4 regions of the Roseburia intestinalis L1-82 genome follow, and region 4 is predicted to be linked to each of the others. Evidence: predicted binding sites of a transcription regulator. Region 4 holds the regulator's gene; each other region holds the start of a gene.
The links. The regulator Rex, encoded in region 4, represses fermentation and respiration genes when NADH is low (regulators of the CRP and FNR family bind a similar motif). The targets are predictions, from matches to a motif close to ATTGTTAANTANTTAACAAT.
Positions count from the first base shown of each region.

Region 1: the regulator Rex is predicted to act here: its motif matches at 1,140-1,159, upstream of RIL182_RS16920 (oxidoreductase).
Region 2: the regulator Rex is predicted to act here: its motif matches at 1,565-1,584, upstream of pckA (phosphoenolpyruvate carboxykinase (ATP)).
Region 3: the regulator Rex is predicted to act here: its motif matches at 2,188-2,207, upstream of RIL182_RS11795 (4Fe-4S dicluster domain-containing protein).

Region 1 covers NZ_LR027880.1:3,593,758-3,597,341, forward strand. The annotation lists gene RIL182_RS16910 (LysR family transcriptional regulator) at 1-14, shown strand, start outside; gene RIL182_RS16915 (LysR family transcriptional regulator) at 73-954, opposite strand; gene RIL182_RS16920 (oxidoreductase) at 1,305-3,305, shown strand.
Region 2 covers NZ_LR027880.1:2,254,898-2,258,481, reverse strand. The annotation lists gene RIL182_RS10550 (FIST signal transduction protein) at 1-572, shown strand, start outside; gene RIL182_RS10545 (methyl-accepting chemotaxis protein) at 586-1,542, shown strand; gene pckA (phosphoenolpyruvate carboxykinase (ATP)) at 1,656-3,260, shown strand; gene RIL182_RS10535 (5' nucleotidase, NT5C type) at 3,513-3,584, shown strand, end outside.
Region 3 covers NZ_LR027880.1:2,496,283-2,499,866, forward strand. The annotation lists gene RIL182_RS11790 (Cof-type HAD-IIB family hydrolase) at 1-482, opposite strand, end outside; gene RIL182_RS11795 (4Fe-4S dicluster domain-containing protein) at 714-2,162, opposite strand; gene RIL182_RS11800 (GGDEF domain-containing protein) at 2,400-3,524, shown strand; gene RIL182_RS11805 (alpha/beta hydrolase) at 3,521-3,584, shown strand, end outside.
Region 4 covers NZ_LR027880.1:2,149,584-2,153,167, forward strand. The annotation lists gene RIL182_RS10030 (NAD(P)H-hydrate dehydratase) at 1-1,521, opposite strand, end outside; gene RIL182_RS10040 (redox-sensing transcriptional repressor Rex) at 1,715-2,368, opposite strand; gene RIL182_RS10045 (ABC-F family ATP-binding cassette domain-containing protein) at 2,443-3,584, opposite strand, start outside.

The DNA of each region.
Region 1 (3,584 bases), 1.4 Mb from region 4:
GGATGTATCATTGATGGGATGGCGGTCAGCCTGCGCAAAACTCTTTTCAGGCTGTGAATGTTGTGAGACTCGCTACTCTGTCTCCTGCATAACGAACTGGATGAAGGATTTTGCGACCGGGGAGAGATAGCGTTTTTTCATGGTGGCGAGGTAGACATGGCGCTCGTACTCCGGGTTTGTGATGGTCAGGGTTTTGACGTCAAGTGTTTTTAAGATTGGAATATCCGGCATGACTGCAATGCCAAATCCCTGAGCGACGAGTCCTGCCATACTGCCATCTTCTTCTATTTCAAATGCGATCTTTGGGAATACACTGATCTGTTCATACATCTGATCGACAACCGGGCGCAGTCCGCTTCCCTTCTGAAAATAGATCTGTGGATAATCCACCGTATCTTTTAAATCCACGCTGTCGTACATGGCAAGCGGGTGATCTTTTGGCACGGCAAGCACCAACTTCTGATCGCCGATCTGCCGGAAATCAATGTCCGGCTCCCCATCCTGATAGGAGGAAAACACCATATCATACTGGTCGTTTTTGAGCCCCTCTATGATATCTCCGGTCTTTCCAACAATAAAATGAAAGTCAATATGATAATCCGGATAGGCATCTAAGAATCTCCGCACCATCTTCGGCACAAACGTGCTTCCAAGGGTATAGATGTAAGCGAGATGTATCATACCTTCTTTGCTTCCATTTAACTCTTTCGTCCGCTGCACGCCCTCCTCTAATACTTTTAAAGATTCCTCCACATATGGAAGGAAAATTTTTCCATATCGTGTCAGAACCACATTTCTGCCTTTTTTTTCAAATAACCTTGTCCCCAGTTCCTGCTCTAACTGCGCGATCGCATGGCTTAAAGACGGCTGCGTGATCGATAAGATCTGCGCCGCTCTCGTATAATGTTCTTCCTTCGCCAACGTTCTAAAATACTGTAACTGACTTAAATTCATGAATCCATCTCCCGGTTTCTTCCGAATATGCATGTGCCTGCTGCGCACAACATCATATTATAAGGATAGCAATCTTACCAATCAGAATCAATAGAGAAATTCTATCATTTTGTCCAAAAAAACGAATTAGATTTTTTCCCTGTTTCAGGGTACATTAAATACAGAAAGAGCACACAGACTTTTTCATTGTTAAAAAAGTAACTATCTAAAACATAATTATCTGCCCGCCCAAAACTGCACGACTACCGCGCCATGTTTTCTGACATTCCAAAAGCTATGCTGCAGTTTTCATTATCCAACAATCTCAGCCACACACAATTTATTCATTTAAATGCAAAGGAGATTTTATCATGAAAAACAAATATCCTCATATTTTTGAGCCAATGACCATCCGTCGTATGACCGTAAAAAACAGAATCGTTATGACACCAATGGGAACAAACTATGGTGAGCAGAACGGTGAAATGAGTTTTCTTCATATTAATTATTATGAGCAGCGTGCAAAGGGCGGCACAGGCCTTCTGATTGTCGAGAACGCAAGCGTTGATTCCCCACAGGGTTCTAACGGTACGACACAGCTCCGCATCGACTTAGACAACTATATTCCGCGTCTGTTCAAATTATGCGAAAACGTACACAAACACGGTGCATGTATCGCAATCCAGTTAAACCATGCAGGTGCATCCGCAATGTCTTCCCGTATCGGAATGCAGCCGGTTTCCGCTTCTGATGTTCCTTCCAAGGCAGGCGGAGAAATCCCTCGTCCATTAGAGAAAGATGAGATGATGCACATCGTTAAAAAATACGGTGAGGCTGCAAAGCGTGCCCAGATCTGTGGATTTGACGCCGTAGAGATCCATGCAGGACATTCCTACTTAATCAGCCAGTTCCTCTCTCCTACCACCAACAAGAGAACAGATGAATTTGGCGGTTCTGCAGAAAACCGTGCAAGATTTGCAAAATTAGTCATCGAGGAAGTTCGTAAACAGGTTGGACCTTTCTTCCCGATCTTCGTCCGTATCAGTGCTGACGAAATGGTAGAGGGTGGAAATACCTTAGAGGATACTTTAGAGTATTTACAGTACTTCGAGAAAGAAGTCGATGTATTTGACGTTTCCTGTGGTCTGAATGGTTCTATCCAATACCAGATCGATGCAAACTATTTACCGGACGGCTGGCGTTCTTACATGGCAAAAGCTGTAAAAGAAAAATACGGCAAACCATGTATGACTGTTGGTAATATCCGTGACCCGAAAGTTGCTGAAGATATCTTAGCAAAAGGCGACGCTGACTTTATCGGAATGGGACGTGGACTGATCGCTGATCCGGAATGGGTCAACAAAGTTGAGTTCGGAAAAGAATGTGATATCCGCAAATGTATTTCCTGTAACATCGGATGTGCAGGACACCGTATCGGTTTAAACCAGCCGATCCGTTGTACCGTAAACCCGGCTGTCAACTCCGGCGAAGATTACATGAAACATAAGATCAACAAACCTTGCAACGTTGTAGTCATCGGTGGCGGTACTGCAGGTTTAGAGGCAGCCTGCACTGCAGCAGAAGTCGGATGTACCACCTTCTTAATTGAGAAAAAAGCTGAGCTTGGCGGACTTGCTTCCGTGATTTCCAAGATCCCGGATAAGAAACGTTTAGCTGACTTCCCGAACTATATGATCCACCGTGCAAGCAAGCTTCACAACTTATTCATCTTCAAGAATACAAGCACTACACCGGAATTAGTAAAGAGCTTAAACCCGGATATCATCGTAAATGCAACCGGTTCTGTTCCTACTTTACCACCGATCACCGGTCTGCATGATCTTGTCGACAAAGATGACAGCAATGTTGCTACCGTATTAAAGATGATCGACCGCATCAACGAGTATCCTGAAAAAATGGATGGTCAGAAAGTTGCAATCATCGGTGGTGGTGCCGTAGGTCTCGACGTGATGGAATTCTTTACCGAGCGCGGTTCTGACGTAACCATGGTAGAGATGCTTCCAATGATCGGAAACGGTCTTGATCCGGTTACAAAATGTGATACAAATGCCAAAATGGCAAAATACAACGTAAAACAGATGACCAACACTGCTCTGCAGGAAGTTCAGAACGATCGTTTCATCGTAAAGAATCCTCAGGGTGAGATCGAAGAAATTCCATTTGATTATGGTTTCATCTGCCTCGGAATGAGAGCAAACAACCCTGTATTAGACCAGTTAGAGGAAGCTTTCGCAGATACTAACGTAGAAATCATAAATATCGGTGACAGCAAACGTGCAAGAAGAATCATTGAGGGTACTGAAGAGGGACGTAATATCTTAAACGTACTTGCAAAACATGATTATCTGTAAGATATGATAAGACTGCCGATCGAAGCAAGTGTAAATCACGATCATATGTTGATTTTTCACATGATATGATTACAGAATGGGCGTAACTTTCTTCTTTCCTATTTGTTTCACCCATAAATGCTGAATTTTCCCCTTCAAAATAATTAAAATGGGTGTATACCACTCATAATGAAGAGAATAGCCCGGGATTTCCAAAAATCCTGGGCTATTTACACATGAAACATATTTTTTTCATCCAATATGTTTCATTTTTCTCTAATTATACCCTGAAAACGGGCA
Region 2 (3,584 bases), 110 kb from region 4:
TGTTTGCATTTGTAAAAAATAATGGCGGCAAAGTCAGGGTTTACAAGGAAAATATTTATTATCCGAACCCACAGTACCGTTTTATTGCATCAAAGACAGACCGCAGCAAATACACAGTCGGCGAATTGAACGGAAAGCCGGCAAGACAGGCGTATCAGGATACGCTGGGAATCAGAGAACAGGATATTGTCAACCAGACATTTAAAAATCCGCTGGGCAAAAAGAACGGAAAGGATATCTGTATTATCTCTATCAAGGAAGTAGCAGGAAATGGTCTGTGCTGTTATCGCCAGGTCAATGATTCCGATGTACTTTATCTGCTTGAGACAAATGATTATCCTTCTATTGTCGAAGAAACAGTGCGACAGATCAAAGGAGATTTCGGAAGAATTTCCGGTATTTTTTCCATAAACTGTATTTTCCGCTATCTGTTCTTCTCCCAGGAACGTTATATGGATCAGTATTTAAAAACAATGGGAACACTTGGCATGCATGCAGGTCTGGTTGGCTTTGGAGAACACTACAACAGCCAGTTTGTAAACCAGACCATGTCCTGTGTGGTATTTGAGTAGGGGGGAAGTGCAGATGTTTCAATTCAAAAAACAGGTAAAAGAGACCAAAGAACAGGTGCTGCAGACGGAAGAAAAATTAAATCTGCATCCGTTGATACATGTATCGGACAGCCTGCTTGACTACCATAAAAAGTTATCATTGACGGAAGTAAATTCGCTGGACGAATTACAGGAGATCCAGAATACATTTCAGACCGTTCTAGAGGAAAACAAACAGCTGAAAGAGAAGCTTGGTTCTTTTCATGAGACGTTTGAGACAGTTGGTGAGACATCCGGACAGTTTGCCGGTGTAAGGGAAGATATCACAAAAGCGGTGGAAGAGGCACAACAGAAAGTTGGCAGCTTAAAGGAGAGTTCCGGGGAAGTGCAGGAACATTTTGACGAGATCCAGCGCACATTTGAAGATTTTCAGGCTTCTGTACAGAAAATCAAGCAATGTATGGGACAGATCATTTCAATTGCCAATCAGACCAATATGCTCGCACTGAATGCGTCAATTGAGGCGGCGCGTGCAGGAGAGCAGGGAAAAGGTTTTGCTGTTGTCGCAGAGGAAGTAAAAAATCTGGCAAGTGAGATCAAAAGTCTTGTCAGTTCCGTAGATGGAAGTATTGTCGAAGTGGAACAGGATACGGAAAATTTGAATCACAGTATCACAACATCGAAAGAATCGCTCGGGAAGAGTTTAGAGAGTGCAGATGAAACCTATGAAGTGTTTGACCGCATCACAACAGCAGCCGGCGGAGCAGATCAGGTGCAGCAGGAAATCGCAAAGGTGCTTGATGATTCAAGAGAAAAATTAGCCGATGTAAACGGTTCACTTGAGCGTGAAAAAGCAGAGTATGATACGGTGTGCCTACACATAGAACGTGCAAATGATCTTGGAACCCAAAAGAGTACCATGTTTGAAAATATGGAGAATTTACTGGTGCAGATCGCTCCGATTGTAAAAGAGTTGGAACGGAAGAATTGATGACATTATTTTACAAAAACTGATTGACAAAAAAATAACATTGTGTATATTTATATTAGCGGAATTTTTTAAAAAATACCCTGATTATTTTAAAGGAAAGAGGTTAAAGAGCAATGGCAAATATTGATTTAAGCAAGTATGGCATTACCGGAGTAACAGAGATCGTTCACAATCCTTCTTACGAGATGTTATTCGAGGAAGAGACCAAAGCAGGTCTTGAGGGTTATGAGGTTGGTAAGGAAACAGAACTTGGTACAGTTAACGTTATGACTGGTATCTATACAGGACGTTCCCCGAAAGATAAATATATCGTTATGGACGAGAATTCAAAAGACACTGTATGGTGGAATTCACAGGAATATCCAAACGATAACCATCCTATGTCAGAGGAAACATGGGCAGCAGTGAAAGATCTTGCAAAGAAAGAACTTTCAAACAAGAGACTGTTCGTAGTAGATGCTTTCTGTGGAGCAAATAAAGATACACGTATGGCAGTTCGTTTCATCGTTGAGGTTGCATGGCAGGCTCATTTCGTAACAAACATGTTCATCAAGCCAACAGCAGAAGAATTTGAGAACTTTGAGCCGGACTTTATCGTATACAATGCTTCAAAAGCAAAAGTTGAGAACTACAAAGAGTTAGGTCTTAACTCAGAGACATGTGTTGCATTCAACATTACATCCAAAGAGCAGGTTATCGTCAATACATGGTACGGTGGAGAGATGAAGAAAGGTATGTTCTCTATGATGAACTACTATCTCCCACTTAAAGGCATCGCTTCCATGCACTGTTCAGCAAACGCTGATATGAACGGCGAGAATACAGCAATCTTCTTCGGACTTTCCGGAACAGGAAAGACAACACTTTCTACAGATCCGAAACGTCTCTTAATCGGTGATGATGAGCACGGCTGGGATGACAACGGTGTATTCAACTTCGAGGGTGGATGCTATGCAAAGGTTATCGGTCTTGACAAAGAGTCTGAGCCGGATATCTACAATGCAATCAAACGTAACGCACTGTTAGAGAACGTTACTGTTGATGCAAACGGAAAGATTGATTTTGATGACAAGAGCGTTACAGAGAACACTCGTGTATCTTACCCAATCAACCACATTACAAATATTGTAAAACCTGTATCTTCTGCACCGGCTGCAAAGAACGTAATCTTCTTATCAGCAGATGCATTTGGAGTACTTCCTCCAGTATCTATCCTGACACCAGAGCAGACACAGTACTACTTCCTGTCTGGATTCACAGCAAAACTTGCTGGTACAGAGCGTGGAATCACAGAGCCGACACCTACATTCTCAGCTTGCTTCGGACAGGCATTCTTAGAGCTGCATCCTACAAAATATGCAGAAGAGCTTGTTAAGAAGATGGAGAAGAGCGGCGCTAAAGCATACCTTGTAAATACAGGATGGAATGGAACAGGAAAGAGAATCACAATCAAGGATACAAGAGGAATCATCGACGCTATCCTTTCTGGTGATATTCTTAAAGCTCCAACAAAGAAAATCCCAATGTTCAACTTCGAGGTTCCTACAGAGCTTCCAGGTGTAGATTCAGGTATTCTTGACCCACGTGACACATATGCAGATGCATCTGAGTGGGAGACAAAAGCAAAAGATCTTGCTGACAGATTCATCAAGAACTTTGCTAAATATGAAGGAAACGACGCTGGTAAAGCATTAGTTTCTGCAGGTCCTCAGAAATAAATCATATTGATGTGGATTTTGATCGGGTGTGACTGGTTCACACCCGATTTTTTAATTCATAGGAAATTACGTCCTATGAATTAAAAAGCCCTCCGGGCGTGATGCGCATCTCGCGGAGTAGAAGTTAGCTGTAAACAGCACCGCTCGAGCGCGAAAGAGTCGCAAGCGACTCTTTGTTACTTTTTGTTCTAAGGATGGGGTAAGTGTTAAAATAAATGACAGGAATTTTATGGAAAAGGGGGAATGATTGTTATGCTGACATATGGAATTGACTGGGATGACGTGATCTCGGATCTGAACACCCATGCGATACAGCTTGCCAAT
Region 3 (3,584 bases), 350 kb from region 4:
TTTCTGACAAGTTCTACATCTGCATTTCCAAGTTCCGCACTCAGCTTATTTACCTCATATTGTGCAGTCCCGGTAATACTTTTTAAGTTTTCCCCAAGCTCATTTCTCAGATAAATGACATATGGATCGTCGGCAAAATCTTTTTCATCCACATAAATATAGTTCGGTCCCTCTAAGACCATCGGGATCTGATGTTTCCGCAGCACTGCAAGGATATGCCCGATCTGTTCTTTCGTCAGCAGCAGTTCAAACAGCTTTTCCCCATCAAACTCGATATGTGTGCCGCACGCTGCCACGATTCCGTCAAATCCAAGTGCAAGTAATTTGGGACTTTTAATATTTGACCGGCTTCTTCCACTGCATAGAAATGCATAATAACCATTTTTTCTGAGCTCTTTTAATGCTTTTTTTGTACTTTCCGGAATATTCATTTTAAAATCCCACAAAGTACCATCTATATCAAAAAATACTGCTTTTTTCATTGTCGATTATCTTTTCCCTTTCTGCTGTGTTGTTTTTTATTCTAACAGAATTCATTCCTTAAGCAAAGTCTTTTCCTGTCTGAAACACGAAACCTGAAATGGACGGCTGCTGTTCAGACACAAAAATGCCGCGCAACTCTATTACAGGTCACGCGGCATAAATATGCACATGATTCTACTCGCGATGCAATGCCCCGCTCATATTATTCGCGATGCAATGCTCCGCTCGTTTTACTCGCGGTGCATGGAGAAGCTTTCCATGTCATAATTCTTTAAGTTGTCATGGATCGTACGGTCGTCTGCCTGTCCGATCAGTGTATCACGATTCTTCTTGGAAGAAACCTGATCATTGAATGCACTTGGACCACCGACACAGCCGCCTTCACATGCCATACCTTCGATGAAGTCTTCCGGCAGTCTTGCTGCTTTTAACAGAAGTAATGCTTTCTTACACTCTGCCGCACCGTTTGCCTTGCATACGGTTGCTGCGATCTCATCGTTAGACTCTTTTAAACTCTCAAGTACTGCAGCTGTTACACCGCCGGAGTTTGCAAAACGTTTACCAAATGTAGAAGCTGTCTGGTCATCGTTTGCACATGGCTGTAACTCAACACCTTTTGCTTTCATCATTGCACGGATCTCGCTGTATGTTAATACATAATCTGCATTTCCCTCGATCTTCTGATCTGCCACTTCAGACTTCTTGGCAACACAAGGTCCGATAAATACAGTGATTGCTTCCGGATCTTTTGCTTTGATCAGACGTGAAACTGCACACATCGGAGACACTGTTGTGGACACGCACTCTGCTAATTCCGGATAATGTAAACGCACCATATTTACGAATGCCGGACAACAGGAAGTAACTTTCTTATTTCCCTCTTTATATGCCTCAGCCCACTCTTCTGCCTCATAAGCTGCCGTCATATCTCCGCCAAGACCTACATCATAGAAATCTGTAAATCCCATCTCTTTCATGGCTTTCTTCCAGCTTGCCATGGTGATATCAACACCAAACTGACCTTCTGTTGCCGGAGCTGCCATTGCATATATATGCTTACCTGCTTTTAAAGCCTCGATAACCGGTACAATAAATGTTTTGGATGCGATTGCTCCAAACGGACAGCTGTGGATACATTTACCGCAGCGGATACATTTTTCTTTGTCGATCACGGAAATGCCATACTCATTGTATGTAATCGCATTAACCGGACAGCTGAATTTACATGGTCTCTTTAAATGTGCGATTGCATTGTAAGGACATGCCTGTGCACATCTTCCACACTCTTTACATTTGGAAGGATCAATATGGGAGCGGTCTCTTCCCGGCTCAATTGCGCCAAATTTACATGCATTGACACATGCTTTTCCAAGACAATTCTGACAGTTTTCTGTTACTGTATAACTGGAAATCGGGCAATCCTCACATGCGGAACTGATAACCTGGATCACATTTCCATCATCCTCTGCACCCGGTGCCTTGCCCTCTGCTAAACGGACTCTCTGACGGATGATCTCCCTCTCTTTATAAATACAACAGCGAAACTGCGGTGTCGGACCTGGAATGAGTTCTGTTGCGATGTGGTCTCTCTCTTCTTCAAGTCTGCCTTCAAATGCAAGCTTTGCGACTGTGTAGAGTACATCGTGTTTGATTTTAATCACATTTTCATCTGCATACATCGTGTTTTACCTCGCTCATCTTATCTTTGTTAACTTTTTAACCATCTTAGACATTATATATTATCTGTATGGAAATTCAAGTACTTCGCATGTTTTTATTGAGAAACACAGTAAGTTTTTCACCTCTTATTGAGAAAAAGCGCCTTTCATGCTATAATTAAGCTGTTCGTCTGCCTGACGATCATACATTTTACAAAGGACTAAGAAGGTACTACCTGTACAAAACCGGAGATTTTTATGAATACATTTTCCAAACTTTACGATACAGAATTGCACAATCAGGAGATCAAATCAAATAAACGGACTTTAATGGGGTTTTGCTGGTTTTTCCTGACACTGCTGCTTGTCTGGGTTTTAACCATGATCAATTTCTTTCTGATCAGTAAATTTTTAATCAGTCTTTCACTGGGATTTACGGTACTCTTACTCATTCCTCCTGTCATTATCTATAAAAAGACCGATCTCTCAAGTCCATGGATCAAATATTTATTTCTGGCATTGATCAGTATCATCTGCTCGATCATTACCGCACTGCTTACCTATCATGCAGTTTTGATTTTCGTTATGCCACTGTTATTTGCGATCCAGTACCGGAAACGTCAGGCGCTCTGGTTTTCCTTTATTTTTAACACGATTACCATGTTTATCAGTTCCTATGTGGGATTTTATTACGGACTGTGTGACCTGAATCTGCTCTTAGAGAGCACCCATACAAGAAACTGGTACCTGCAGACTATGACCGGTTCTTTTCTGCAGATTCCTTTTAATGAAAATCCTATGTTTATCATTGCCGTCTTTGAAGTTTTGCCGCGTACACTGATCCTGCTTATTTTTACGATCATGCTTCAGTATACTATCATCAGGAGTCACAATGATGCCCTTAGGATTGCAGAGCTTACCTATCGCAAGGATATGGATGCCCGCACAAAACTTTATAATAAGAATAAATACGAAGATATGGCTGTAAATTATTATCCATCCGTCGGATATATTGCCGTTGCATTCTGGGATCTGAACAATTTAAAAATGATCAATGATAACTTTGGACATGCTGTTGGCGATTCCCTGATCCAGACCATGTCAGAGAAATTGCTTGCCGTTTCCAATGAAAGATGCCGTACTTACCGTGTCGGCGGTGATGAATTTCTGCTGATCCTTGATGATCCGGCACCTGGTGAAATAAACCGGATCATACAACAGGTAAAAACGGAACTCTCTTCCGGCACTGGCACTACCGGTCTCCGTATCCTTGCTGCAGTCGGTTCGGCAGAAGGATGTGGAGCCGATATCCGTTCACTTGTAAAAAAAGCAGATGCCGCCATGTATTCAGACAAGGCAAAGAGCAAGGAGGGCAGATCATGATCTATATTCTTACAGCATGTTTAGTTTTGGTATTTCTTTTGTTTTTCACTTCCTATCTGC
Region 4 (3,584 bases):
ATTTAGTACCTTTTTGATCCCGGTGATCAGATCCGAGGCTGTAAGGCCCTGTAAACCTGTCGTCTGTACCATGATATCACCTGCCAAACCGTGAAGGTATACTCCAAGAGGTGCCGCCTGATATGATGTCAGTTTCTGTGCCATAAGTGCACCGATCAAACCGCTTAGTACATCCCCGCTTCCTGCAGTTGCCATTCCCGGATTACCGGAAAGATTCAGATACCTTTTATGATCCGGCAGTGCGGTCACTGTATGTTCATCTTTCAGGACGCAAATAACCTGATTTTCATCTGCAAAATCTGCAGCTGTCTGCAACAGATTCTTCTGGATTTCTCCAACTGTTTTTCTGGTAAGCCTGCTCATCTCTCCAAGATGCGGTGTAATCACGGCAGTATTCTTAAAATTTTTCCATCTATCTGCCCCCTGCACTCCGGTGTTTTTCTGCTCTGCCACCAGATTTAATGCATCAGCATCAAAAAGAAATGCTTTATTCTCATGTGACGTTCCATATTCTAACACAAAATTTAATATCTGTGCAGAAGTTTTTTCTTTTCCTAGTCCGGGACCGATCACAATGGCATCTGCCCAGTCAAGGATCTCCCTCAGAACCGGTTCTTCCGGTACTAAAGTTTTATCGTAAGTAGTAAGAACCGCCTCCGGAACACTGCACTGTAAAATAGCTCTGTTTTCCTCCGGAGTCAGCACACGCACCAGACCACACCCTGTGGCATAAGCTGCTTTCGCAGACAAAACTGCCGCCCCTGCCATATTGACACTTCCGGCGATCAGCAAGAGTTTTCCATAACTGCCCTTATTAGAATGGCTTTTTCTTTTTGGCAGTATCGAAAAATCTTTTTCTTCAAGTGCCATCACGGCCGGCGGTTCACCCAGCCAGCTTTCTTTCGTGATGCCAATATCACATACAATGATCCTGCCGGCATACTCATTTCCCGGCCAGAGGATACTGCCTAATTTTTCAAATGCAAATGTGATCGTAAGATCTGCACGAAACGCTGTGCCTAAAATGGCTCCCGTGTCCGCAGAGATCCCGGATGCAATGTCTACCGCCGCTTTTTCCCCGGAAAGTTCATTCATCCGGCACAGCATATCTGCATATTCACCGGTCACATCTCTTGAGAGTCCCACACCAAATATTGCGTCTATTACAAGAGTAGGTCTGATCTTTTCCGGGATATCCATGTATATAGAAATACCGTATGCATTTAAAATATCCTGCTGTACCCTGTTTGACTCCGAACAGTGCTCTTTATTTCCGGCATAAACGACCGTGACAGCATGTCCTTCCAAAAATAAAAGGCGTGCGATCGCAAGACCATCTCCACCGTTATTTCCACTGCCACACACAATGAGTACTTCCGTAAGATCCACATTTTGTCTATGCAGCTCTTCCACAAATGCTATTGCAGCGCGCTCCATCAAGAGAAGTCCCGGCACCTTAAAATGTGAAATGGTATTTGCATCATATTTTTGCATTTCCCGGCTGTCTACAAGATATTTCATGAAATCCTCCTTGTTTTGCGGAGCAAAATGCGACTGCCTTTGCAGGAGCAGAGGATTTTTCTCCTTGTTTTGCGGAGCAAAATGCGACTGCCTTTGCAGGAGCAGAGGATTTTTCTCCTTGTTTTATAAGGCAAAAAACGCCGCACATAAATCTGTGCGGCAGCTATTTGCTCTCTACATTTACAGCACCTTTTCAGTTGCCGTTTTCTTCTGCTTTTTTGTTTCTGACAATGTTGTAAGACAACTGCATCAGACTGTCGGAAAGATGTACATTCTCCACGACAACATTTTTGTCGATCAATTCAAGATCTACATGGGCAAAATTCCAGATTGCACGGATTCCAAGTCCGACCAGCCTGTTTGCAATCGCATCTGCCTTTTCCTTCGGCATGGTCAGCGCTGCGATATCTACCTGATTTTCTTCACAGAAACTCTCTAATTCATCTAACATACGGATTTTGATCCCGCGTACAGTCACTCCGTCAAGCGCCGGATTTACATCAAAAAGTCCTATGATAACAAAGCCAAGTTTCTCAAATTTTACATAATTGGTAAGTGCCTGACCAAGGTTACCGGCACCCATTACAATAATATTGTGTCTCTCATTCAAACCTAAGATCTTACCGATCTCTTCATATAAATATTTTACATTATAGCCGTAGCCCTGCTGACCGAACCCGCCAAAATTATTCAGATCCTGTCTGATCTGGGATGCGGTCACATTCATCCGTTTGCTCAGATCATTGGATGATATACGCTCCACACCGGCGTCTAATAGTTCTCCGAGGTAACGGTAATAACGCGGCATCCTTCGGATCACTGCCTGTGATATCTCTTTTTCCTGCACAAAAGGTTCCACCTTTCTTACGTTCTCTCGTTTATTATAGTGATTTCCCCTGTGTCTGTCAATGTGTGAAATTTTTAACTATCTTTAGCTCCATCCAGCTGCATTGACAGATCTTCCCACGTTTCATAGCAGGTTTCAAGGCGTTCCCTGCACTCCTGCTGTCGTGCAGCAAGTTCATTTAACTTTGCGGAATTGACTGCATTTTCCGGCTTCGCACATTCTTCATCGATCGCGCTTATCTCTTCTTCTAATGCTGCAATCTCATCTTCTATTTTTTTCAGACTGTTTTCAATCTTACGGATCCTTGCCTGTTCTGCCTTCTGCGCCTGCCAGTCAAGTTTATTGACCGCATCATCCTGTTTTCCTGCCTGAATATCCGATATTTCCTGTGGTTTTACATACAGTTGCGTCATGATATCGTGTTTTTCCAGATAATAATCATAGTTTCCAATATAATTTACAACCGTCTCACCTGTCAGCTCTAGGATCCTCGTCGCCGTCTGATTGATAAAATAGCGGTCATGGGAAACGAAAAATACGGTTCCGGTATACTGGTTTAACGCAGATTCCAAAATTTCTTTGGATGTAATATCCAAATGGTTCGTCGGCTCATCAAGGATCAGAAAATTCGCATCGGAAAGCATTAATTTTGCTAAGGAAACACGTCCTCTCTCTCCACCGCTCAAATCTGAAATGTGCTTAAACACATCATCATTTGTAAACAAAAATGCTGCTAACACATTGCGGATCTTCGTATTATTCAGCCCCGGATAGGCATCTGAGATTTCCTCAAAAATCGTCTTTTCCATATGTAAAAGCTGATGTTCCTGATCGTAATATCCGATATGCACATTCGAACCAAGTGTCACGGTACCGCCATCTGCCGGAATCAGATTATTGATGATCTTTAGTATGGTCGTTTTACCAGTTCCATTGTTACCGATCAGCGCCACCCGTTCCCCACGTTTGATCTCAAATGAAATATCCGAAAACAATGTGACCGGCGGATAGGATTTTGCAAGATTTGACACGGTAAGGACGTCATTTCCGCTGACCACATTTGGCTCTAACACGATCTTAATATCCGTATTATCCTCAACCGGCTTTTCAATGCGTTCAATCTTATCTAACATTTTCTCACGGCTTTCCGCACGCTTGATAGATTTTTCGCGGTTGAATGATTTTAATTTTGTAATAACTTCTTCCTGGTGTCTGA